Regions from separate parts of the Staphylococcus debuckii genome, predicted to be linked through region 2. Evidence: riboswitches for the same ligand, from Rfam matches in the RefSeq annotation. Region 2 holds a riboswitch; each other region holds the start of a gene.
What was found. Region 2 has a riboswitch for thiamine pyrophosphate ahead of tenA (thiaminase II). Riboswitches for the same ligand answer to the same signal wherever they lie in the genome.
Positions count from the first base shown of each region.

Region 1: linked by a shared signal. The riboswitch ahead of CNQ82_RS01925 (3-oxoacyl-ACP reductase) and the one ahead of tenA (thiaminase II) in region 2 are both predicted to bind thiamine pyrophosphate.
Region 3: linked by a shared signal. The riboswitch ahead of thiC (phosphomethylpyrimidine synthase ThiC) and the one ahead of tenA (thiaminase II) in region 2 are both predicted to bind thiamine pyrophosphate.

Region 1 covers NZ_CP033460.1:404,933-412,648, reverse strand. The annotation lists gene CNQ82_RS01945 (phytoene/squalene synthase family protein) at 1-473, opposite strand, end outside; gene CNQ82_RS01940 (YbgA family protein) at 670-1,041, opposite strand; gene CNQ82_RS01935 (YfcC family protein) at 1,092-2,516, opposite strand; gene CNQ82_RS01930 (hypothetical protein) at 2,658-2,855, opposite strand; TPP riboswitch at 3,002-3,104, shown strand; gene CNQ82_RS01925 (3-oxoacyl-ACP reductase) at 3,212-3,964, shown strand; gene CNQ82_RS01920 (LLM class flavin-dependent oxidoreductase) at 4,168-5,469, shown strand; gene CNQ82_RS01915 (hypothetical protein) at 5,593-5,931, shown strand; gene CNQ82_RS01910 (helix-turn-helix transcriptional regulator) at 5,937-6,122, shown strand; gene CNQ82_RS01905 (poly(glycerol-phosphate) alpha-glucosyltransferase) at 6,117-7,716, opposite strand, start outside.
Region 2 covers NZ_CP033460.1:2,054,997-2,062,712, reverse strand. The annotation lists gene CNQ82_RS09900 (transglycosylase family protein) at 108-806, shown strand; TPP riboswitch at 920-1,017, shown strand; gene tenA (thiaminase II) at 1,084-1,770, shown strand; gene thiD (bifunctional hydroxymethylpyrimidine kinase/phosphomethylpyrimidine kinase) at 1,767-2,588, shown strand; gene thiM (hydroxyethylthiazole kinase) at 2,581-3,375, shown strand; gene thiE (thiamine phosphate synthase) at 3,376-4,014, shown strand; gene yidC (membrane protein insertase YidC) at 4,104-4,979, shown strand; gene CNQ82_RS09870 (GNAT family N-acetyltransferase) at 5,094-5,606, shown strand; gene CNQ82_RS09865 (HD domain-containing protein) at 5,675-6,322, opposite strand; gene cls (cardiolipin synthase) at 6,347-7,716, opposite strand, start outside.
Region 3 covers NZ_CP033460.1:1,013,738-1,021,453, reverse strand. The annotation lists gene trpS (tryptophan--tRNA ligase) at 1-540, shown strand, start outside; gene CNQ82_RS04720 (hypothetical protein) at 773-988, shown strand; gene thiC (phosphomethylpyrimidine synthase ThiC) at 1,077-2,822, opposite strand; TPP riboswitch at 2,996-3,093, opposite strand; gene CNQ82_RS04710 (MsnO8 family LLM class oxidoreductase) at 3,181-4,185, opposite strand; gene CNQ82_RS04705 (peptide ABC transporter substrate-binding protein) at 4,349-6,013, opposite strand; gene CNQ82_RS04700 (ABC transporter ATP-binding protein) at 6,029-7,072, opposite strand; gene CNQ82_RS04695 (ABC transporter ATP-binding protein) at 7,062-7,716, opposite strand, start outside.

The sequences.
Region 1 (7,716 bases), 1.0 Mb from region 2:
CCAATTGCATCGGCAGTTTCATAATATGCCGGGTCTGCTAATACCGGTGTCAGCAATTCTCCAATCGTACCAGCTACCCCATAACAATAAGCGTATAAATCTTGGTCTGTCTGCAAGGCCGTCATCGTTAAATCCGCTTCTACATATTCCATCAAAGTCAAGAATGCTTGTTGCGGAACAGGATATTCTTGCAAAGTATCCCCAAATGCACGCATGACTGGTGCATCGCTTTTAAATTGCTGCTCTGATTTCCCTTTATAAACCGCTTCTAAATCTTCTCGAATCGCCTGCAAACGTTCAGGATCTTCATACTCATCAATACTGTCGTCTATCATGCGACAAATTGCATAAATAGCCCATACTGCTTTACGTTCATTTTCCGGAAGATTGTTGAAGGCATAGAAGAAAGTTTTAGAGTATTCTTCCATGATACGTTTACAATATTCATAATCCTCATTGATTGTCTGTTCCACAAAAATCACACCTTGTTGTCATTATTCTTACTAGAGGCTTGTACCCTCTATTTATAAAAATAAAATCAATTTAAGAATGTTACCTAAATTAATCGTACTTAATTGAAACTTGTGTTACATGTTAAGCGAAAAAGAGATAAATGTCATTTAATAACATACCTTTTTTCTGAAAAATTTAGATTATATTTACATTTTGTCATACTTTTTTCAAAATCGATGAATTCAATAAATACTTGCTCTGATATTTTTCAGCAAGTGTACAGATAAACTGCAATAAGTCAAATTGTGTTGCTTTGTCGGATTGAAAGTTTTCTTTTAATATTTGATGTTGTTCTTTCTCTGTATCTGTTGCTTCTTTCTTAAAATATCCCCACATATGATCAAAGGTATTCAACACCGAACCTTTTTGCGGTTCAATAGCTAAAGCTTCATCAATTAAGGATTCTAAATCGTCTTCAGCAAGTTGTGCTTTCATTTCTGCACGTATTTGATTGTAATGTTTCTGACTGTGCCACATGACTTCGTATTTATACTCGCTCCACAATTTCTCTTTCGTATGCTGGCTCATCTTCAGACCTCCTCTTTCCTTGCACGGTTCTCTTCAAGGGTTTCTTTTCCCTAATAGCCTGCAAGTAATGCAATGGACATGGCTATCGCGCAGATTAGGGCCCAGATGGCAATGAGTTTCCAAGCGAATTTCAGCCACTGGACGTAGGAGATTTTGGCTACGGCGAGGGCGCCCATCAGAATGGCGGAGGTCGGGAAGAGGACGTTGCTGATGGAGTCGCCGTATTGGAAGGCGAGCACGGTGAGCTGACGGTTAATGTGCAGCAGGTCTGAAATGGGTACCATCAATGGCATGGTTGTAAGTGCTTGGCCTGAACCTGACGGAATGAAGAAGTTCAGGAAGAATTGGAAGATGAACATGACGATGATGACAATAGATGACGGCACGTCGTTTAATAGTGTGGTCATGCCGTGAATGATACTGTCGATGATCTTGCCTTGTTCCAGAATAACGACGATTCCTTTGGCGAAACCTACGATCATGGCGCCGAAGAGGATGTCTTTCATGCCGTCGATAAAGGCGTCGAAGGTTGCGTTGAGTCCGAGTCCGCTGATTAAGCCGGCGAGTAAGCCTGCCAGGACAAAGTTGGCGCTCATTTGGTTGAAGGTCCATTCGAAGCGGAAGATGCCATATACGTTGAAAATAATGGCGAGTACAATCATGCCGAGTGCTAAGGCTTGTCGTTTGGTAAAGCGTTCGTAGTCAATGGCTTTATGGCTGTCGCCTTCTTCTTGTTCAAGTGCATAAACGATACTCTTCTGTGGATTACGTTTTACCTTTCGGGCATAGAGCAGGACGGTAGTAATCGCAGCGGCTAGAATAAAGAGATAGATGACTGTTCTCAAGCCCCATCCTGAGAACATGGGAAGTTCTGCCACTGTTTGCGCAACACCGACTGTAAATGGATTAAGCATCCCGCCGATAAATCCGCTGGCAGCACCGAGTATGACCATGGCGGCTCCTGTCAGTGCATCATAACCGAGCGTGCGAGCAATAATAACACCAATCGGCACGAAGATAATAGTTTCTTCTGCTAAACCGATAGAGAATCCTAAGATGGAAAAGACGGTCATAGTGAGTGGAATCATTAGAATTTTCGAAGAGCCTAATGATTTTATGGCTTGGTTAATGCCGTTTTCAAAAGCACCTGTGCGATGGACAATACCAAAGGCGCCTCCGACTAAGAAGATGTAAAAGACTATTTCTCCCCCTGTTAATAATCCTTCGGGAACAGCACGGAATAAGTCTAGAAAGGATACGCCGTGTTGTGCAATTTCATGGTAAGACCCTGGAACTACAAGTGTTTGTCCGCCCTTTTCTTCTCGTTTGTATTCTCCAGCAGGAATAATATAAGTTAAAATGCAAGCTACGGCGATAATCATCATCAGTAAAGCGTAAGTATGCGGTGTTTTGAATTTAAATTTCCTGAGTTTCGATGGCTTCGGTTTGTCCTTTGTTTGTGTTGTCTCTGACATAAACATTACCCCTTTGTTTTTAGATGTCTGAATTTTCTTACTTTGTTAATTATAGCCTAATCTCGAGAGATTAAGCGGAGAATGTTTATGTTAGTATGTAGATACGAAAAGCTGAGACAATTTAATATGTCCCAGCTTTCTTTAATGTTTAACTTCTTCCTCAGCATTTGAATGGTTTTCGGCAGATTCATTCGTTGCTTCACCATTATTCTGTGCTTTTTCTGCTTCCCATTTCGCTTCTTTTTCCTTTTGTTTTGCTTTACGTTTCTTTTCTTCACGTACAGCCATAACAATGAAGCCGACTGCTAAAATTGGGAACGACATTCCTAACCAGAACATTCAAATCCCTCCATTCATTTAAATATTATCCGCTAGAATTCTCCCTTATCATAACACTTTCATTCACCAAATTTCACGTATTGCATACAAGATTCTCCTCTCCTTGACACCCTCTCAAATTCAAGCTACATTGAAAGTAACAAAAAGATACGCACTAGGGGTGTTTTTTCAAACTGAGATGAGGATTTCCTCAGACCCTTTGAACCTGATCTAGCTGAAACTAGCGTAGGAAAGTGTGAGATAACCGCAGAATGAGTAGGTTTAGTACTGACCTCAGACTGCCCTCTTGCCTACGCAGATTTTAACAATCATGCGTATTTTTTATGTCTATAATAGAAAAAAGGGAGCGGATTAACATGGCAAGAACAGTACTCGTAACAGGCGGTGCACGCGGTTTAGGCGCAGCAATCACTAAGACACTCGCAGAACAAGGGTTCAATATTATTATCAATTATAACCAAAGCAAAGATGCAGCAGAGCAACTCGTTCAAGAAATCGGAAACGAACGCGCTGTCGCAATACAAGCAGATGTCACAAATCGCGAAGCGGTAGACGCTTTGGTAAAAGAAGGCACTGAAAAGTTCGGTCAAATTGATGCAGTCGTCAATAACGCATTAGTCGGATTCAAATTTGATCCAACTGCCCAAAAAGCGTTTCCTGACATGAGCTGGGAAGACTACCAGCAACAAATCGACGGTACTTTGAAAGCAGCATTCAACGTAGTGCAAAGCGTAGTACCGCAATTCATCGAACATCAAGCAGGAAGTATTGTAAGTATCGGAACTAATTTATACCAAAATCCTGTTGTACCTTACCATGAGTACACAACAGCGAAAGCAGCTTTAATCGGCTTCACACGTAATATCGCTTCAGAATTAGGACAATACGGTATTACGGCGAATGTAGTCTCTGGTGGATTACTTAAAACTACAGACGCTAGTGCCGTGACAACACCAGAAGTCTTCGATTTAATCGCTCAAACTACGCCGTTGAAAAAGGTGACAACACCTCAAGATGTGGCCAACATGGTAGTTTATCTCGTTTCAGAACAAGCAAAAGGTATTACAGGACAAAATATTACAGTAGACGGCGGATTGACAATGAATTAAACAAGGTGCTTGAGAAGGCCGCTTTGATTCCGAGCAATAAGGAGAAATGAGCAGAAGACGTTCTTCAGTCTTCGGGGAATTTCGACTTATTGACAAGGAATCAGCCTTCGAAAGCCCGTCTATCAACCCAGAGGGCGCACTCTCAAGTTCTGCCCTCTTTCTCATGCTTTCTTTTTTAAAATTAAAAACAGAGGTGAATGGAAATGTCTGATCAGAAAGCGCAACTACATATTGGTGTCCTCATATTTGGTTGTGGTCATCACCAGGCTGCTTGGCTCATGCCTGATTCGAGTGTGGAACGTGTTGGAGATATTAATTATTACCAAGATTTGGCACAAATTGCTGAATGCGGCTTATTTGATGCGGTGTTCTTTGCTGATAATCAATCTTTTCCTGCGAAGGATGATACGTCGATGCCGGCGTTCTGGTTTGATCCGATTGTGAATTTAACTGCGATTTCACAGGTAACACATCATGTCGGTTTAGTTTCTACTATTTCGAGCACGTTCTCGAATCCTTATACGGCTGCAAGACAATTGTTGAGTCTGGACCATATTTCAGGTGGCCGTACAGGTTGGAACCTAGTTACTTCTATGACTGACCTGGAGTCTAAGAACCACGGGATGACAGAGTTGCCTAATCATGATGACCGCTATGCAATTGCTGAAGAATTTGCAGAAGTTATGAATGCCGCGTTTGAATCTTGGCACCCTGAGGATTTCAAACACGACCGTGATCAAAATCAACTTGTAGATTCTAAGAATATCCAGCCTTTTAATCATAAAGGTGTTAATTTTGCAGTTAAAGGACCGCTTTCAACACCGAGCAGTCCACAGGGCAAACCGGTAGCTATGCAAGCAGGCGCCTCTAAACAAGGTGTTGCTTTGGCTGTGAAATATGCGGATGCAGTGTATTCGGTTTCTTGGAATATTGAGCAAGCGAGAAATTTCAGAAAGCGTATGGATGCTGAAATTTCTAAGCAAGGTTACACTGACCGACGTCTCAAAATCTTCCCAGGTTTAGTCACTTATGTGGGTAAAACGCATGAAGAAGCTTTGGAAAAGAAAGCAGCTTTAGATGAAAAATTACCGATTGAAACAGCCTTAAAACAACTGAGCTTCTTTGTACAACAAGACTGCTCTGAGTGGGAATTAGATGCAAAAGTACCGGAGTTACCTCCTGTAGAGAAATTTACCGGACCAGTCGGACGTTATGAAACGGTATTGGAAATTATTAATGATACAGATCCTACTGTACGTGAATTATTAGGTTACTTGAATGCAGGAGGCGGCCATTTGACACTTATCGGTACGCCTGAAACTATCGTTGATGAAATGGAATACTGGTTGAATGAAGGTGTGGCAGATGGATTCAATTTGATGCCTCCCACATTGCCGGGCAGTCTTGAAGACTTTATTGATTTAATTGTTCCAGAATTGCAGAAACGTGGTTTATATCGCACAGAATATATTGGTTCAACATTTAGAGAATATTTAGGTGTTTAAGAAAAAGCAGAATCCATGTGATTCTGCTTTTTTGATAGTAAATGTAAAATAAGTTTGACACTTTTAAAAGAGTAATATAAGCTAAAGGTGTCAAATATATTTTACATATAGAGGTGCATCATTATGACAGAAACTATTATTTTAATTATTACAATCAATGCATTCTTTTTCATGTGGAGAGGTATTCATCGTTTCTTTCTACCATCTGAAATTGTAGATGTTAAAAATGAAAGTAATTATGATGAACGACAAAGTAAAATTTTTATGGAAGGTTTTGCTAAAAGCTTTGTAGGTTTAGTATTTGTCCTATCAATTAGTTTTATTTTTAGAACAAGCGGATTAGTCGATGCAAATAGAAGTTTAATTGGCAAATATCCTGAAGGCGTTTTTTTAGTAATCACTTTAGTTATGGTAGTCCTAAGTTATTTTTCGATTAAGCAAAAATACACATCTAAGGGTTGATTTCTTTGCAAAATAAAATAAAATATTATAGAAAACAAAATGGCATGTCTCAAGAGACTTTGAGTAAAAATGTCAATGTCTCGAGACAAACCATTAATGCAATTGAAAATAATAAATACGATCCTTCGTTAAGTTTAGCATTTCGAATAGCTAAACAATTCAAAGTGACGGTAGATGAATTATTTTCATGAATTATTTTCTTCTTTAAAGACATGTTGATATTGAACGTAACCTGAAACATAGTGTTCTATATCATCGATTCTAACCCGATAACCGTGGTGTTTAATGAAGAAAGTACCTAAGATTCTTGATGGGTTCTTAAAGTACATTGCGACTTCTGGATAAAAATATCCAGTTCGTTGATAGTCAGCTCGTGTGTGAATAGTATCAATAAGTTCTTCAACGTTAATCAACTTATCGACCACTCTTCCAAAGCCTTTTTCACGTGCTTTAGCAATAATATGGTAAGTCGCCATCAACATTTCCATAAACGTCGGGAAAGTTGTAATTCTATTCTTGATATAATCAAGATAGCTAGAGACGTTACGAATACCGAATTCGATATATTTCTGTTCGGGTTTAATTTGAATCAACTCATTTGTACAGTAACCGAGCCAATGATCGTGATATTGCCAATACTTTAATGAAATGAATCGTTCAAACATAGCTTGTACAGTTTCTAGCCACTTAGGATTGCCGTCAATTTGGTATAGACGCAATAAGGCTAATGCAGCTTCACCGTCATAATAAATGACACGGAATTTATCTTTGATTTCTAAGGTTGGATACTTTAATACGTGAACTGTTTGGGCCGTTTCTGCATCAATCATTGTTAAAATACCTTCTGCAACTTTCTGAGCTGCTTCTAAATATTTTGGATGGTCAGGGTCAATCTGTAAATATTCACATACTGCAAAGATAAATGCAGCATTCTGGCCTAATTTTATTTCATTAGTATTCTTTGTATCATCATAAATATGACCTACGCCATCTTTTTCATACAGATAGTTATCAATAAGATAATCAATTGCTTTATCTGCACTTGTTATATCCTTACCTAAATAATGAAGACCTTCGATCATGGCATAAGTAGAAGATGAATGTCTTAAATTATTGTAGAAACTGATTTTTTTATCGAAATGCGGAAAGTAACCATAGTTGAATTTACCATTAGGCTGTATCTCATCTTCCAAATGTTGTGTTGCAGTAGTAATCATTTTATCGATTTCTTGCGAAAGATTTTCCACTTTTCTTAAGCCTTTTTCACGACCTTCTGCACCTAAATTATATACTTTATGATCTTCAATAAAATAGCCTTTAGTATAGAACTTTGTAATATTTTTTCCTTCATAATCTTTATGTCTAAAAGCATTCATTTGTTTGGTATATTTTTTCAAGTAGTTATTAATATTATCTTCAGATAGGAAGAAAGATTTCTTATCTTTAGTTGGTCGTACAAATGCATTAATATTTATTTCTTCGGCCATAAAAGCACGATTCCAATTACTATCTAATACAATTCCGAAATCAACGTAATTTCTTCTCGTATCTTCTAACTCTTTTCTTACTTCATCATAAGATGTCTCTTCTGTACGATACACAAAATCGACTTTAACCCACTGAGGAAATTTTCCTGCTTTCTTTTTAAATTGTTCATATTGTTTAATAATATCTCGCTTAATATTTGAAGGGTTTTTCAACAGCTTAATAGTTGCTTTCATATTTGGATTTCCTAAACTGATAAAAATATAATCTTTGCCTAATAAATTCTTTTCTGCCTTTTGT
Region 2 (7,716 bases):
AACAAACTATTTATATTGTTGTAACCTATGTTATCGTATTAGATGCTATTATAAGTACAGCAAATTAATCATATAAAGTTTTTACCTTATAGGAGGATTTTTATTAAATGAAGAAACTATTAGTAACATCATCAGTAGCGGCAGCAGCATTTTTAGCAACAGGAGTAGCATCACACAACGCTGATGCAGCTGAGTTAAATACAGCAGAACAAACTAAATTAGCAGAAACTGCATTAAATAATCCTGCAAAATTAAATCAACATCCAGTACAAGAGGGTGCATATGAATTTAATTTCGAATACAAAGGTTATGACTTCCATTTTGAATCAAATGGTACATACTGGGAATGGAGTTATGCAGCAGCTGGAACTGTTCAGCAACCAACTCACGTAACTACTAGCCAAGCAGCACCAGCTCAACAACAAGCTGCACCAGTAGCAAAACAACAAACACAATCATATTCTTATAATATGCAATCACAATCTTATAACAATAATTCAAATTACAGCTACAACACTCAATCAACAAGCTATAGTGCACCAGCTCAATCATATTCAGGCGGATCTAGCAACATTCCTGCAGCACTACAAGCAATTGTATACCGTGAATCACGTGGTGATATCCATGCTGTTAACCCTGACTCAGGTGCAGCAGGGAAATATCAATTCTTACAAACTACATGGGATGCAGTAGCACCAGCAGGTTGGAAAGGTGTAAACCCAGCTAGTGATCCAGAATATATTCAAGACCAAGCAGCATTAACTTTATGGGATAATGGTAACGGTGCAGGACACTGGGCATATTAATATTTAAACTACAGTCGGGACTTTTGTCTCGGCTTTTTTCTTTTTCAATTCTTTAATATTGCATAACATTAAGGGGTTTGATACATTTAAACTGTATTAATCATTAAATTATATAGAACTGCTAGGGGCGCCTTATGGCTGAGATAGTTGTACTAGACCCTTATAACCTGATTTGGTTCGTACCAACGTAGGAAAGTAGTATATTAAGAATAAAGATTCTAATATTTTACTGCATTCCTGCGAAGGTTTGCAGTTTTTTTATTGGGAGGATTTAGAAATGAATTTTGCTGAATCATTAGAAAGAGACGCACAACCTATTATTGATGAAATTTATCAAGACCATTTCATTCAAGAATTATTAAAAGGTAATATTGAGAAAGAAGCATTACGTCAATATTTGCGTGCCGATGCATCTTATTTAAGAGAGTTTGCGAATATATATGCACTATTAATCCCTAAAATGCCAGATTTAAATAGCGTACGTTTTCTAGTTGATCAAATTCAATTTATTGTAAATGGTGAAGTAGAAGCGCATGAATTTATGGCTGATTATATTGGTGAAAATTACAACGAAATTGTTCAAAAAAAGGTTTGGCCACCTAGTGGGGACCATTATATTAAACATATGTACTATAACGTCTATGCGCATGAAAATGCTGCATATGCGATTGCTGCAATGGCACCTTGTCCTTACGTATATGCAATGATTGCCAAACGCGCAATGAAAGACCCAGAATTAAATAAAGATTCTATTTTAGCAAAATGGTTTGAATTTTATAATACTGAAATGGACCCATTAATTGACGTACTAGATGATTTAATGAACCAACTCACTGCTCATATGTCAGAAGCGGAGAAAAAGGAAGTAAGAGAGAATTATTTACAAAGTACAGTTCATGAATTGAACTTTTTCAATATGGCTTATACAAGTGAAAAATGGCAATTTGGAGGAGAAAGAGTATGAATAAACCTAAAATAGCTTTAACCATTGCAGGTACAGATCCAACAGGCGGGGCAGGCGTAATGGCAGATTTGAAATCGTTTCATGCATGCGGTGTGTATGGAATGGCTGCAATTACCAGTATTGTGGCGCAAAATACCAAAGGTGTACAACATATTCATAATTTAGACGTATCATGGATTAAAGAACAGCTTGATAGTGTGTTTGATGATGAATTACCTCAAGCTATTAAGACTGGAATGATTGCAACCAAAGAAATGATGGAACTGATTCGAGAATATTTAGAAAAGCATCCAGAAATCCCTTATGTAATCGACCCTGTTATGCTTGCTAAAAGCGGTGATTCTTTAATGGATGATGCAGGTAAACATGCATTGCAAGAAATCTTGTTGCCGTTAGCTGATGTGGCTACGCCGAATTTACCAGAAGCTGAAGAAATAGTAGGTTTCAAATTAGATACTGAAGACGCAATTAAAAAAGCTGGAGACATCTTTATCAATGACATCGGTTGTAAAGGTGTAGTTATTAAAGGCGGGCACATTGAGGATAAAGCCATTGCGAAGGATTATCTTTTTACAAAAGATGGTTTAGAAGTTTTCGAAAGTGAACGTTATGATACTAAGCACACACATGGAACTGGCTGTACCTTCTCAGCGGTTATCACAGCTGAATTAGCAAAAGGTAAATCGATTTATGATGCAGTTAAAAAAGCTAAAGATTTTATTGCTTTAAGTATTAAATATACACCGGAAATCGGCCAAGGCAGAGGACCTGTGAACCATTTCGCGTATATGAAGAAAGTAGGACTAGATGATGAGTAATGTATTAAATCAAATTAGATCAGAACATCCATTAGTAATTTGTTATACCAATGATGTGGTTAAGAATTTTTCAGCCAATGGTTTATTAAGTTTAGGGGCAAGTCCAGCAATGAGTGAAGCACCTCAAGAGGCAAAGGATTTCTATCCGGTAGCAGGCAGTGTCTTAATCAATATTGGTACTTTAACTAAAGAGCATGAGCATGCGATGTTGACTAACGGCAAGATTGCTAATGAAACGGATACACCTTTAGTCTTTGACCCAGTAGCAGTAGGGGCGTCACAGTATCGTAAAGATTTCTGTAAAAACTTTTTAAAACAAGTTAAGCCGACTGTTATTAAAGGGAATGCTTCAGAAATTTTAGCATTAATTGATGATTCAGCAACTATGAAAGGTACAGATAGTGCTGATAATCTTGATATTGTGGATATCGCTAAGAAAGCTTACCAAGAATATCAAACAGCGATTATTTTAACTGGAGAATCAGATGTTATCGTCCAAGATGATAAAGTCGTTAAATTGCAAAACGGTTCGCATTTCCTTGCTAAAATCACTGGGGCAGGCTGCTTATTAGGTGCAGTTGTGGGAGCCTTCTTGTTCCGTGACACACATCCTTCAATTGAAACATTAGTTGAAGCGGTCTCTGTTTATAATATTGCGGCTGAGCGAGCAGAACAATTAAGTGACAGTAAAGGTCCAGGTACTTTCTTAACGCACTTTATTGACGCGCTTTATCGTATTGACACAGATGCTGTGAATGAAAACCGTCATGTTGAAGAGGTGGAATAAGTGTTTAAAGCAGATGATTTAAAGGTCTATTTTATTTGCGGAACTCAAGATATACCTGAGGGTCGAACAATTAAAGAAGTACTGACAGAAGCACTTGAGGGCGGTATTACACTATTTCAATTTCGTGAAAAAGGACCAGGTGCGAAAACTGGAAAAGAGAAAGTAGCCTTAGCTGAAGAATTGCAAACACTTTGTAGTGCTTACGATGTACCCTTTATTGTGAATGATGATGTTGAATTAGCTGAAGCAATCGATGCAGATGGGGTGCATGTAGGGCAAGATGATGAAACGGTAGACGCTTTCATTAAGCGTTTTAATGGCAAAATAATCGGTTTGAGTGTGGGCAACTTAGAAGAATTAAGTCAATCGGATTTAACTCATGTGGATTATATAGGTGTAGGACCTATTTTCAGTACGCCTTCTAAAGACGACGCCAGTGCACCTGTAGGTCCTGAAATGATTGAAACGTTACGTAGGGAAGTTGGTGCTTTACCTATTGTCGCAATTGGAGGCATTTCTCTAGTTAATGTACAAGAAGTTGCTAAGACCTCTGCTGATGGTGTATCAGTCATTTCAGCTATTGCAAGAAGTTCCAACGTTACCGAAACCGTACAAAATTTCTTACAATATTTTAAATAGTTAAGGATTTCACAAATTTTTTGTTTTCTACTGCTATTGGGTTATGGTAAAATTATCTTTATGTGAATAATACCAATAGAGGTGGAAAAATGAAGAAAAAAGCATTATTGCCTTTGCTTTTAGGGATTATGGTTTTTCTTGCTGGTTGTGATTACTCTAAACCTGAGAATCGTACAGGCTTCTTTTATAATACGTTTGTAAAAAATATGGATAACATAATTCATTGGCTAGGGTCTCATTTTAATAATGATTATGGTTTAGCGATTATTGTGTTAGTACTTGCTATTCGTATCATTGTATTGCCATTTATGTTATCAAACTATAAGAACAGCCACATGATGCGTGAAAAGATGATTATCGCCAAACCAGATATGGACGCGGTTAAAGAAAAAGTGCAACGCGCTCGTACACAAGAAGATAAAATGGCAGCTAACCAAGAGATGATGGAAGTTTATAAGAAATATGATATGAATCCGATGCAAAGCATGTTAGGTTGCTTGCCAGTATTGATTCAAATGCCTATCATCATGGGATTATTCTTTGTATTGAAATATCCTTCTCCAGGAGGAATTACAGAGCATTCTCATTTCTTATGGTTTAACTTATCCAAACCAGATATTTGGATTACGATTATTGCCGGTGTGCTTTACTTTATACAAGCTTATGTTTCAACTTTCAGTATGCCGCCTGAACAAAAACAAATGAGTTACATGATGATTATTATTTCGCCAATCATGATTATCTGGGTTTCATTAAGTTCAGCTGCTGCACTTGGTCTATATTGGTCAGTCAGCGCCGCATTCTTAGTAGTTCAAACATATGTTGCAAATAGTTATTACTCTAAGAAGGCAAAGGAAGAAGTTGCACCAATGATTGCGGCTTATGAGAAAGAACATGGCAAATCGGGTAATGGTAAAACGAAAAACACCCAAGTCGTTTCTAAGAAAAATAAAAAGAAAAAATAGATTTGAGAGAAGAAGATCAGTTGTAACCGAAAAGTTGCGACTGATTTTTCTTTATTTAAATTGAAAATAGGGAATAAGAATTCAAAGGGTAATTAATACAGGAGGGTCCAGAAAATGAAAATTGTAAGAGTGACAACTGATGATATTAAAGAATTACAGACAATCAGCTTTAGAACATTTGATGATACTTTCAGAGAAATGAACCATCCAGATAAGTTAAAAGATTATCTTAATAATGCATTTACTTATGATAAGTTGCAACGTGAAGTCGAACATCCTAACTCGTATTTTTATTTTTTGTATGACAATGATAAAATTGTGGGTTATCTGAAATTAAATGTTGGAGCAGCTCAAACTGAAGATATTGCTTCAGATGCATTAGAAGTTGAAAGGTTATATATTTTAAAGAATTACCAACATCATGGTTATGGTAAAAAGCTCATGAACTTTGCAATCAACTTTGCTGTGGAAGAAGGTAAGCAAAGCATTTGGCTTGGAGTATGGGAGAAAAATGAAAATGCTATCAAATTCTATGAACACTTCGGATATAAAAAAGTCACAGAGCACGAATTTAAAATGGGAGACGAAATTCAAACAGACATTATTATGGCTCAGAATTTAAAGTAATAATAAAAAGACTGGAAGACTTGTCACCATAGCTAAATCGCTATAGATGACAAAGTTTCCAGTCTTTTTTAGTTCATAAAATCCCATTCTTTAAAGAATTGCGCTACGAAATATTCCATAAATTGATGACGCTCTTGAGCAATGGCTTGCGCCGTTTCAGTGTGCATCAAGTCTTTTAATTTAAATAGCTTGTCATAGAAATGTTTAATAGCCGAAGGAGAGTAATCATTTAAATCACAATCGCTTGAAATACTATCTGGAATTTCTCCTGACCACATGGGCTCATTGAAATGACCGGCAAATTGGAAAGTTCTTGCGATACCAATAGCGCCAATAGCATCTAAGCGGTCAGCATCTCTTACAATATAACCTTCTTGGGACATGGCTCTATTGTTATTAGCACCGTTACGATAACTCATATATTTTATGATTTCTAAAATTTTATGTTTCATTTGATTATCTACATCAATCTGATCTAAGAAATTTTCGAGCTTCTCATAAGCTTCATCTTCATTAGTCAGTTTAGAATCTACCGTGTCATGTAATAAAGCGGCCATTTGAATGATATACGGATTACCGCTACCTTCTTGCTCTGCAATAAATAAAGCCATTTTCACTACACGCATGACATGTTGAATGTCATGTCCTGTTGAATCTTCACTATGGTGTGTTCTCATATATTTTTCTGCTTCTTTTATATGCTGATATTGATTCACAAAAAATCATACTCCTTAAAATGCTTACAGAATAGGGGAAATCAAATAAGAAATAGCTTCTTTAAATTTTATCCACAAACTGCGATTTTTATATTTTTCCATAGTAAATTTACTGCTTAGTTTCAAATCTTCGTTAAATTGCTCGCTCAACTGTATCGCTGTAGATTGATCATAGATAAATGCGTTCACTTCAAAATTAAGCGTGAAACTACGATGATCCATATTAGTCGTCCCAACACTTGCGACTTCGTCATCTATGATCATCATCTTAGAATGTAAGAAGCCATTTTCGTAGTGATAAATTTTAACGCCGGATGCGAGCAATGATGCTACATTCTTTTGTGTTGCCCAATAAACAAATGGGTGATCCGGTTTACAAGGAACCATAATTGTAACATCAACGCCGCCTAATGCAGCAATCGATACAGCATCTAAGAATCCTTGATCGGGAATAAAATAAGGTGTTTGAATTTTAATATATCTTTTAGCTGAAGTAATCATTTTTAAATAACCATATTTAATTTGTTCCCAATCCTCATCAGGTCCACTGGATGCAATTTGTATTCCTGTAGATTCTCCAGTATCGATATCTGGAAAATAGCGATCTGAATAAGCGATATTATGACGTTTGGCTTGAGAATTCCAGTCTAAAATAAATCGGAGCTGCAAGGCATTTACAGCGTCTCCGACAATGCGCAGATGTGTATCTCGCCAATAGCCGAATTTTTTCGATAAACCTAAATATTCATTTCCGACATTGAAACCGCCGACATACCCGATAACTCCGTCAATCACTACAATTTTACGGTGATTGCGATAATTAAGACGGAAGTTAATTAAAGGCAACTTAGAAGGAAAGAAGGATTCTACTTGCCCGCCTTTTTTTCTGAAATCATCAAAATCCTTTAAAGTTAAACTTCTGGAACCCATATCATCATAGAGCATTTTGACTTCGAGTCCTTCTTCTAACTTATCTTCAAGTGCTTGCAATATACGTTTGCCTAAGGTGTCGTTACGAAAAATGTAATATTGAATATGAATATAGTCTTGAGCGTTTTCAATATCTTGAATTAAAGCATCGAACTTTTCCTTACCATCGTTATAAATGGTAAGTGCATTATCAGTTGTTAAGAAAGCCGAGTTATTGTAAAGCAACATCTGAACCATGGATTTATATTTTACAATGACATGGTTCCCTTTTGAAAACTCATCATTTTTTAATGCTTCAGCTTGTTCTTGCACAATCATTTCTAAACCTGTTTTATCTTCTTCATTAATTTTGAATATATGTTCTCGTTGGATTTGTCGGCCAAAAAGAAGATAGACGATAAAACCTATAATAGGCAGAAATGCTAAAACAAGTAACCAAGCCCATATAGATCCAGGTGATCTGC
Region 3 (7,716 bases), 1.0 Mb from region 2:
GAACTAACACGTAATTTAGTGGATCGTTTTAATAGTCGTTACAATGATATTTTAATCAAACCAGAAGTACGCATGCCGAAAATCGGCGGACGTGTAATGAGTTTGCAAGATCCAACTAAAAAGATGAGTAAGAGTGATGACAATACTAAAAACTATATCTCATTATTAGACAATCCTAATACAGCAGCTAAGAAAATTAAAAGTGCCGTAACAGATTCAGATGGTATTATTAAATACGATAAAGATAACAAGCCAGGCATCAGTAATTTATTAAGTATCTACTCTAGTCTTACTGACGAATCTATTGCAGAGATAGAAGCTCGTTATGAAGGCGAAGGATATGGTAAGTTTAAAGGTGACTTGGCAGAAGTCGTAAAACAATTCTTAACTGATTTCCAAGAACGCTACGAAAGCTATTATCATTCTGAAAAATTAGATGATATCTTAGACCTTGGCCGCGACAAAGCGATTAAAGCTTCTGCGCGTACATTAGAAAAAATGGAACGTGCAATGGGACTAGGTCGTAAACGTAAAAAATAACATTCATTTTAAAAGGAATTGCACCCATTTTAACGCGGGTGCAATTTTTTATTTGAATCCCTATGAGATTTGTACAACTTTATATTTATCCGTTAAAGAAAGTGTCGTATAATAATATAAATACATCGAAACGGAGTGACTTACTTTGCAATTACATCCTTTTAGAATCCTTTTGTATGTTGGTTTATTTCTATACTTACTTTTCAATTTATTTGTAAATTATTATGCAGCTTTGAACTACGCACTCTTCATTTTAGCTTTCGTAATATTTGCAGGTATCTTGATTAAAAAATTATATCATGGCGGTCATTTTCACTTTAACAATAAGAAAACTAATAAAAACGCTTCCGAAACTTTAAGTTCCATACAAAGCTCTGATGCTTTCTGGATAATTACAAGTCTCATTATCTACGTTGAGACAATGCTGCTTGCAGTTATTCATCATTAGCAGAAATAGGACGAAACATAAAATCACTGTCTCATCCTGTTCCATAAAGACAGCCGACACATTCCGTGCCGGCTACTTCTTCTTTGTTTTATTGATATATTTTACTGCCTTGATTCACAAAGTCTTGTGCTTTTTCTTTCATCGCTTCTTGTCTTTCTTTTTCATCAAAATGGTTTTGACGTAAATCATGAGAAATACGCATTGAACAGAACTTAGGTCCGCACATACTGCAGAAATGCGCTACCTTCGCTGATTCTTTCGGTAGCGTTTCGTCATGATATTCACGCGCACGTTCAGGGTCTAGAGATAAGTTGAATTGATCTATCCAACGGAATTCAAAGCGCGCTTTACTTATAGCGTCATCACGTTCTGTCGCACCAGGCAAACCTTTCGCTAAATCTGCAGCATGGGCAGCGATTTTATAAGTAATTACACCTTCACGTACATCATCTTTATTTGGTAATCCCAAATGTTCCTTAGGCGTAACATAGCAAAGCATTGCAGTGCCGTGACTAGCAATTTGAGCAGCTCCTATTGCTGAAGTAATATGGTCGTATGCTGGAGCAATATCTGTTGTAAGCGGTCCTAAAGTATAAAACGGCGCTTCTTTACAATAGAAATCAGCTAAATCTTGGTTTTCTTTAATCTTATGCATCGGAATATGACCTGGACCTTCAATCATCACTTGTACATCATGTTCCCAAGCAATATCTGTCAATTCTCCTAATGTCTTCAATTCAGAAATTTGGCTTTCATCATTTGCATCATAAATGGAGCCTGGACGTAAACCGTCGCCTAGAGATACTGCAATATCATAGCGATTTAAGATTTCACAAATGTCACCAAAATGCTCATATAAGAAGCTTTCTTCATGATGTGCTAAGCACCATTGCGCCATAATAGAGCCTCCGCGTGATACGATGCCTGTCAAACGATCTACTGTCAACGGTACATAGCGTAATAACACGCCTGCATGAATTGTGAAGTAATCCACGCCTTGCTCTGCTTGTTCTATTAATGTATCTCTATAAATTTCCCAAGTTAAATCTTCCGCTACTCCATTCACTTTTTCTAAAGTTTGGTAAATTGGAACTGTACCTACTGGAACTGGAGAGTTTCTTAATAAATATTCGCGTGTCGCATGAATATTTTTCCCAGTAGATAAATCCATGATAGTGTCAGCGCCCCAGTGTGTTGCCCAAACTAACTTTTCAATTTCTGCTTCAATGGATGAAGAAACAGCTGAATTCCCAATATTAGCATTAATTTTCACTTGGAAATTCTTACCGATAATCATCGGCTCTGACTCCGGATGATTGACGTTGTTAGGAATAATAGCGCGTCCTCTCGCAATTTCATCACGGACAAATTCTGCTTCTACACCTTCACGTACTGCAATAAATTTCATTTCCTTTGTAATGATGCCTTGCTTAGCATAATGCATTTGAGTAATTCTTTTGCCTGCTTTAGCGCGCTTAGGCTGATATTGGAAAGGTGTCTCTACAAATTTACGATGCCCTTCCTTTTTGAAGCCATTATCAATAGACTGCACCTTGCGTCCTTCGTAACTTTCAACATCGTTGCGTGCTTTAATCCAATCAGAACGTAAATCTGGAATCCCTTTTTGAACATCTACTTCATAGCCTTCTTCATGGTATGGGCCTGCAGTGTCGTAAACGACAAATGGTTGATTTTCTTCCGTACTGTATTCAGTTACCGTATCACTTAATTCAATTTCTCTGAAGGGAACACGAATATCCGCTTCTGCACCTTGTTTAAAAATTCTGCGACTTGCCGGGAATCCTTTTTTCAATTCAATTTCTTCTTGTTTCATTAAAAATAGCCTCCTCAAAATCAAAGCTAGGAGGAATATTTGCCAAAAAATACGTGATAAAATAAAAAACGCATTCATTTAATTTATGAATGCGCAGCAAAGAATTTATATTTAGGAATTCATAATAAATACACTAATATACAATGTCTTTATTATTAAATCCACACTTATCTCATCAATTATAAACGCTTCCCTACGCTAGTGCTAACTAGATCAGGTTCAAAGGGTTGATAATTATCTTTCAGCCAAATAGGCACCCCTAGCAATGAATTATTTAATTTACAAATTTATGATAACATTCAATATTTTATTATACAAGTCAATTTTAATTATGAAGTAATCATAATCTGAATCTATCTTAGGAAGTGGCAGGCGCTAATTGTTTTACAGTATTCATTCTTAATTGATGACTTTGCACAGGCATATGCAGCATCCATTCATCTATTAATCCACTGCGATTAATATTATCGAGTGTAGCTGTCACCTCTTCTTTAGTCCCACTGATAATACGCATTCTCTTCTCGACTACTTCAAAGCTTGCAGTAGATTCAGCTTTAAATTCTTCTACTTGTTGTTTCGTATTTAACACGATTCTTTCTCCACTATCAAAAAGAAGTTCGTAATGACGTTGTGAAAAACGAAATGGCAACTTTTGCGAACCATCTGCAGTAACGACAGCTGGTATGCTGACAATAAAACGACCTTCAGGATAAAGTGAATGATAAGCTTCGGCTGCTTCTTCAAGCGCTGATTGGTCAGAATTAATGAAGTATGCATAAATTATACCTGTTTTCGTTTCGGCTGCTTGTAGCGCTGACTTTTTACTAGCACCTAATAAATAGATTGGGACGGGTTGATTATTTTCCTCTCTGTGTGCTGTCCGTATACCATGATAAGTTGACGCCTCATCAAAATTTCGTTGGTTCAGATGATTTAAAAGCGAAAACTTTTCATTAAAGGATGGAAGCGGCTTTTGCAATTCTTCTTGCAAAATATCTACAACTTTTGGAAATCCTCCTGGTGCCTTTCCTACACCTAAATCTACACGATGGTCAGAAAGTTCATCTATCATATGAAATTGTTCAATGACTTTCAGCGGATGATAGTGTTGCAACATTACTCCACCAGAACCTATACGCAACCGTTTTGTATGATCCAGCAAATACATCGTTAAAATTTCTGGTGAAGTTCCCACTACATCTTTGAGGTTATGATGTTCTGATACAAAGTATCTTGTATAACCTAACTCATCAGCGAGTTGTGCAAGTTCTAGCGTATGATTAAGCGCTTCTTTGACTGTTTGTCCTTTAATAATAGGTGTTTGATCCAGTATACTAATCGGCAACATGGACATTCCCTCCATCCATAATCTCTTTTAATGCCATAGTATGAGCAATTGTATATGAAGTCAATTTGCTCGCTCTAGACATAAAAAGAAACTGGAACAAATTAATGTCCCAGCTTCTATCTGCTAAATTAGCAACAATTATTTAAGTTGAAGTGAACTTCTCCCATTAAAGACCACTTTATTTATCTTTCTTTTTCTTTCCTGTTTCTCTATCGATGCTCTTATCAATATATGCATGTTTCAATGAATCCTTGCCACCAACTTGGTGATAAACCACACCTTTAATTTGTGGATTTTTCAAGTATGCTCTACCCTGTTGATAAAGTGGCGCAACTGGAGCTTCACTCAACATAAATTCTTCGGCGTCTTTTAATTTATTTATTCTTTCATCAGGTTTCTTTAAAAGAGGACCATTGGCTTCTTTCAACATATCATCATAATGTTTACTGCCCCAATCTGTATTATTTTGAGCATTTCCAGTAGTCATAGTATCTAAGAATGCCATTGGATCAGGATAATCAGGCCCCCATCCAGATATAGACATAGAATAATTCATTGATAATTCTGCAGTTACACGTTGTTTAAATGGTAATTGTTTTATATTGATTGTTACCCCTGGCAAATTCTTTTCGATTTGCGATTTGATAAATTGTGCTGAAATTTTAGAGGAAGCTGTATCTTGGGTATTTAAAGTGAAAGTAAATTTATCTTTTCCAAGTGCTTTCTTCGCTTTTTCAAAATGAGATTTAGCTTCATTCGTATTATATTTCAGCGGAGATTTCACTAATGATGCATAATCTTTTCCATCTTTAAGAATAGCCGTTTCCTTTGCAGTGAATCCATCAAATGGTGACGAACCATTATTTAACACGGTATCAACATAATCTTTTTTATTGATAGACTGTGCAATGGCATAGCGCATGTCTTTATTTTTGAATTCTTTCTGTTGCTTTTCATTTAATTTTATAAAAAATGTAGAAGCAAATAATCTTTTAAACAAAGCTGGATTCTTTTTATATTTATCTACTTGTTCAGATGTTATTTCTGTAACATCAGCAGAACCTGTATCATATAAAGAAGCACCTGCTTGTTGGTCTTTTAAAATTTTATAGCTGACTTTGTCTAACTTAACTGCTTTTTTATCCCAATAGTCTTCGTTTTTTTCTAAAAGAATTTTATCTTCTACTTTCCAGTCTTTTACTTTAAATGGACCATTATAAACAACTTTATTAGCTGTTGTTCCATATCGCTTACCATATTTTTTAGCGATTTTTTCATTTTGCGGCATATATGTACCAAAGGCAAGCATTTGTTCAAAGTATGGTAATGGTTTATTTAATTCAATTTGAAGTTTATATTTATTTAAAGCTTTAACGCCTAATTTATCGGCAGGCATTTTACCTTCATTAATTTTTTGTGCATTTTTTAAGTCATACATAATATAGGCATATTCAGATGCCGTTTCTGGTTTTAAAGCTTTTTTCCAAGCAAAAACAAAATCATTAGCTGTAACCGGATCGCCATTTGACCATTTGGCATTTTTTCTTAAATCTATCGTCAATGTTTTACCACCGTTACTTTTTTTCGGCTTACTCTTTGCTACTCCTGGTTGAATCTTATCTTTACCATCTAAAGTATACAAACCTTCAAACACTTGATTATAAGTATTAAAAGATACTTCATCGGTAGCTAAAACATTATCTAATGTGCTCATATCCTGAGGAATTACTTCTCGATAAACTTGCCCTTTCCCGTCATAAATACCGCCGCCTTGACTGCACCCGCTTAAAACTAACCCTGCAATCCCAAGCATTAAGGCAAACGAAATTAATTTTTTCTTCATAATGCTTCTCCCCCTTTACACCGTTTGTTCTAATCTTTGTTTCAATTCTTCCGCTTCTTGATCCGTCACAAAAACATAATGATCAGGTTTGATTTCTTGCAGAGAGCGATTCGGATTTTCTTCTGCATTTTCTTTATAAGTAATACGTGTTCTTGTACGCTCACTTTCTGGATCAGGCTGTGGTACTGCTGATAACAAAGATTGTGTATAAGGATGTAAAGGATGATTATAAATTTCCTCCGCTGAACCGATCTCTACAATTTTACCGAAATGCATTACAGCAATACGGTCGGAAATATATTTCACCATCGATAAGTCATGCGCAATGAACAGGAATGTAATATTTTTTTCCTGTTGCAATTTCAACAATAAGTTGACAACTTGCGCTTGAATAGAGACATCCAATGCTGAAATCGGTTCGTCAGCAATGATGAATTCTGGTTCAACTGCCAACGCTCGGGCAATACCGATACGTTGTCTTTGCCCACCTGAGAATTCATGGGGATAACGGTTAGCATGTTCTTTATTCAATCCAACTGTCTCTAATAAATCATACACTCGCTTCTTACGATCTTTAGTATTCTTCGCTAATTTATGAATATCAATACCTTCAGCGATAATATCCATAACTTTCAATCTCGGATTAAGCGAAGCATATGGATCTTGGAAAATCATTTGAATTTTCTTATTGAATTTCAACATGTCTTTACGGTTTTTAATATCTTGAATATTAACCCCTTCGTAATACACTTCTCCGCTTGTTGCATCATTTAATTTAATCAGTGCTTTTCCTGTTGTGGATTTACCGCAACCAGATTCTCCCACTAAACCGAATGTTTCCCCTTTATAAATATCAAACGAAATATTTTCAATGGCACGGACTTCGTTACGTTTTCCAACATTAAAGTATTGCTTTAGATTTTTAACTTGAACTAATACTTCTTTATCTTCAGCTGGTTGGCGTTGTTCTTTTATTTCTGCTTGTTCTTTGTCAATTTTATCTTGCTTTTCTAATGCTCCGCTTGTTTCTTTAAAATCTTTATTTTGATTATCCTTCATTGAACGCCACCCTTTCTACACGTTCAGCGTGCTCAAATTTATTCGGCATTGCTCTTTGACGTTTAACCACCAATTCTGGCGGTTGTACTTTAGGAGAACGTTCATCCAACAGCCATGATTTTACAAAATGCGTCGGTGAAACTTGGAACCATGGCGGCGCTTCTTTAAAATCGATACCTAAAGCATATTGGCTTCTGGCTGCAAACGCATCCCCTTTAGGTGGATGTAATAAGTCAGGTGGTGTACCTGGAATAGCCACTAGTTCTGTTTCAGTACCAGTTTCTAAGTCAGGCATAGAAGATAATAATCCCCAAGTATATGGATGTTGTGGGTCGTAGAAGATTTCATCTACATCTCCTGTTTCTACCATTTGACCACCATACATCACTGCAACTCTGTCCGCTATATTGGCAACAACCCCTAAATCATGTGTGATAAAGATAATGGCCGTATCGATTTTCTTTTGCAATTCTTTCATCAAATCTAGAATTTGAGCCTGCATTGTTACGTCTAATGCGGTTGTCGGCTCGTCCGCAATGAGTACTTTAGGTTCGCAAGCTAAAGCAGTTGCGATAACAATACGCTGTCTTTGTCCTCCTGAGAATTGGTGAGGATAAGCTTTAAAACGCTCTTTAGCATTAGGA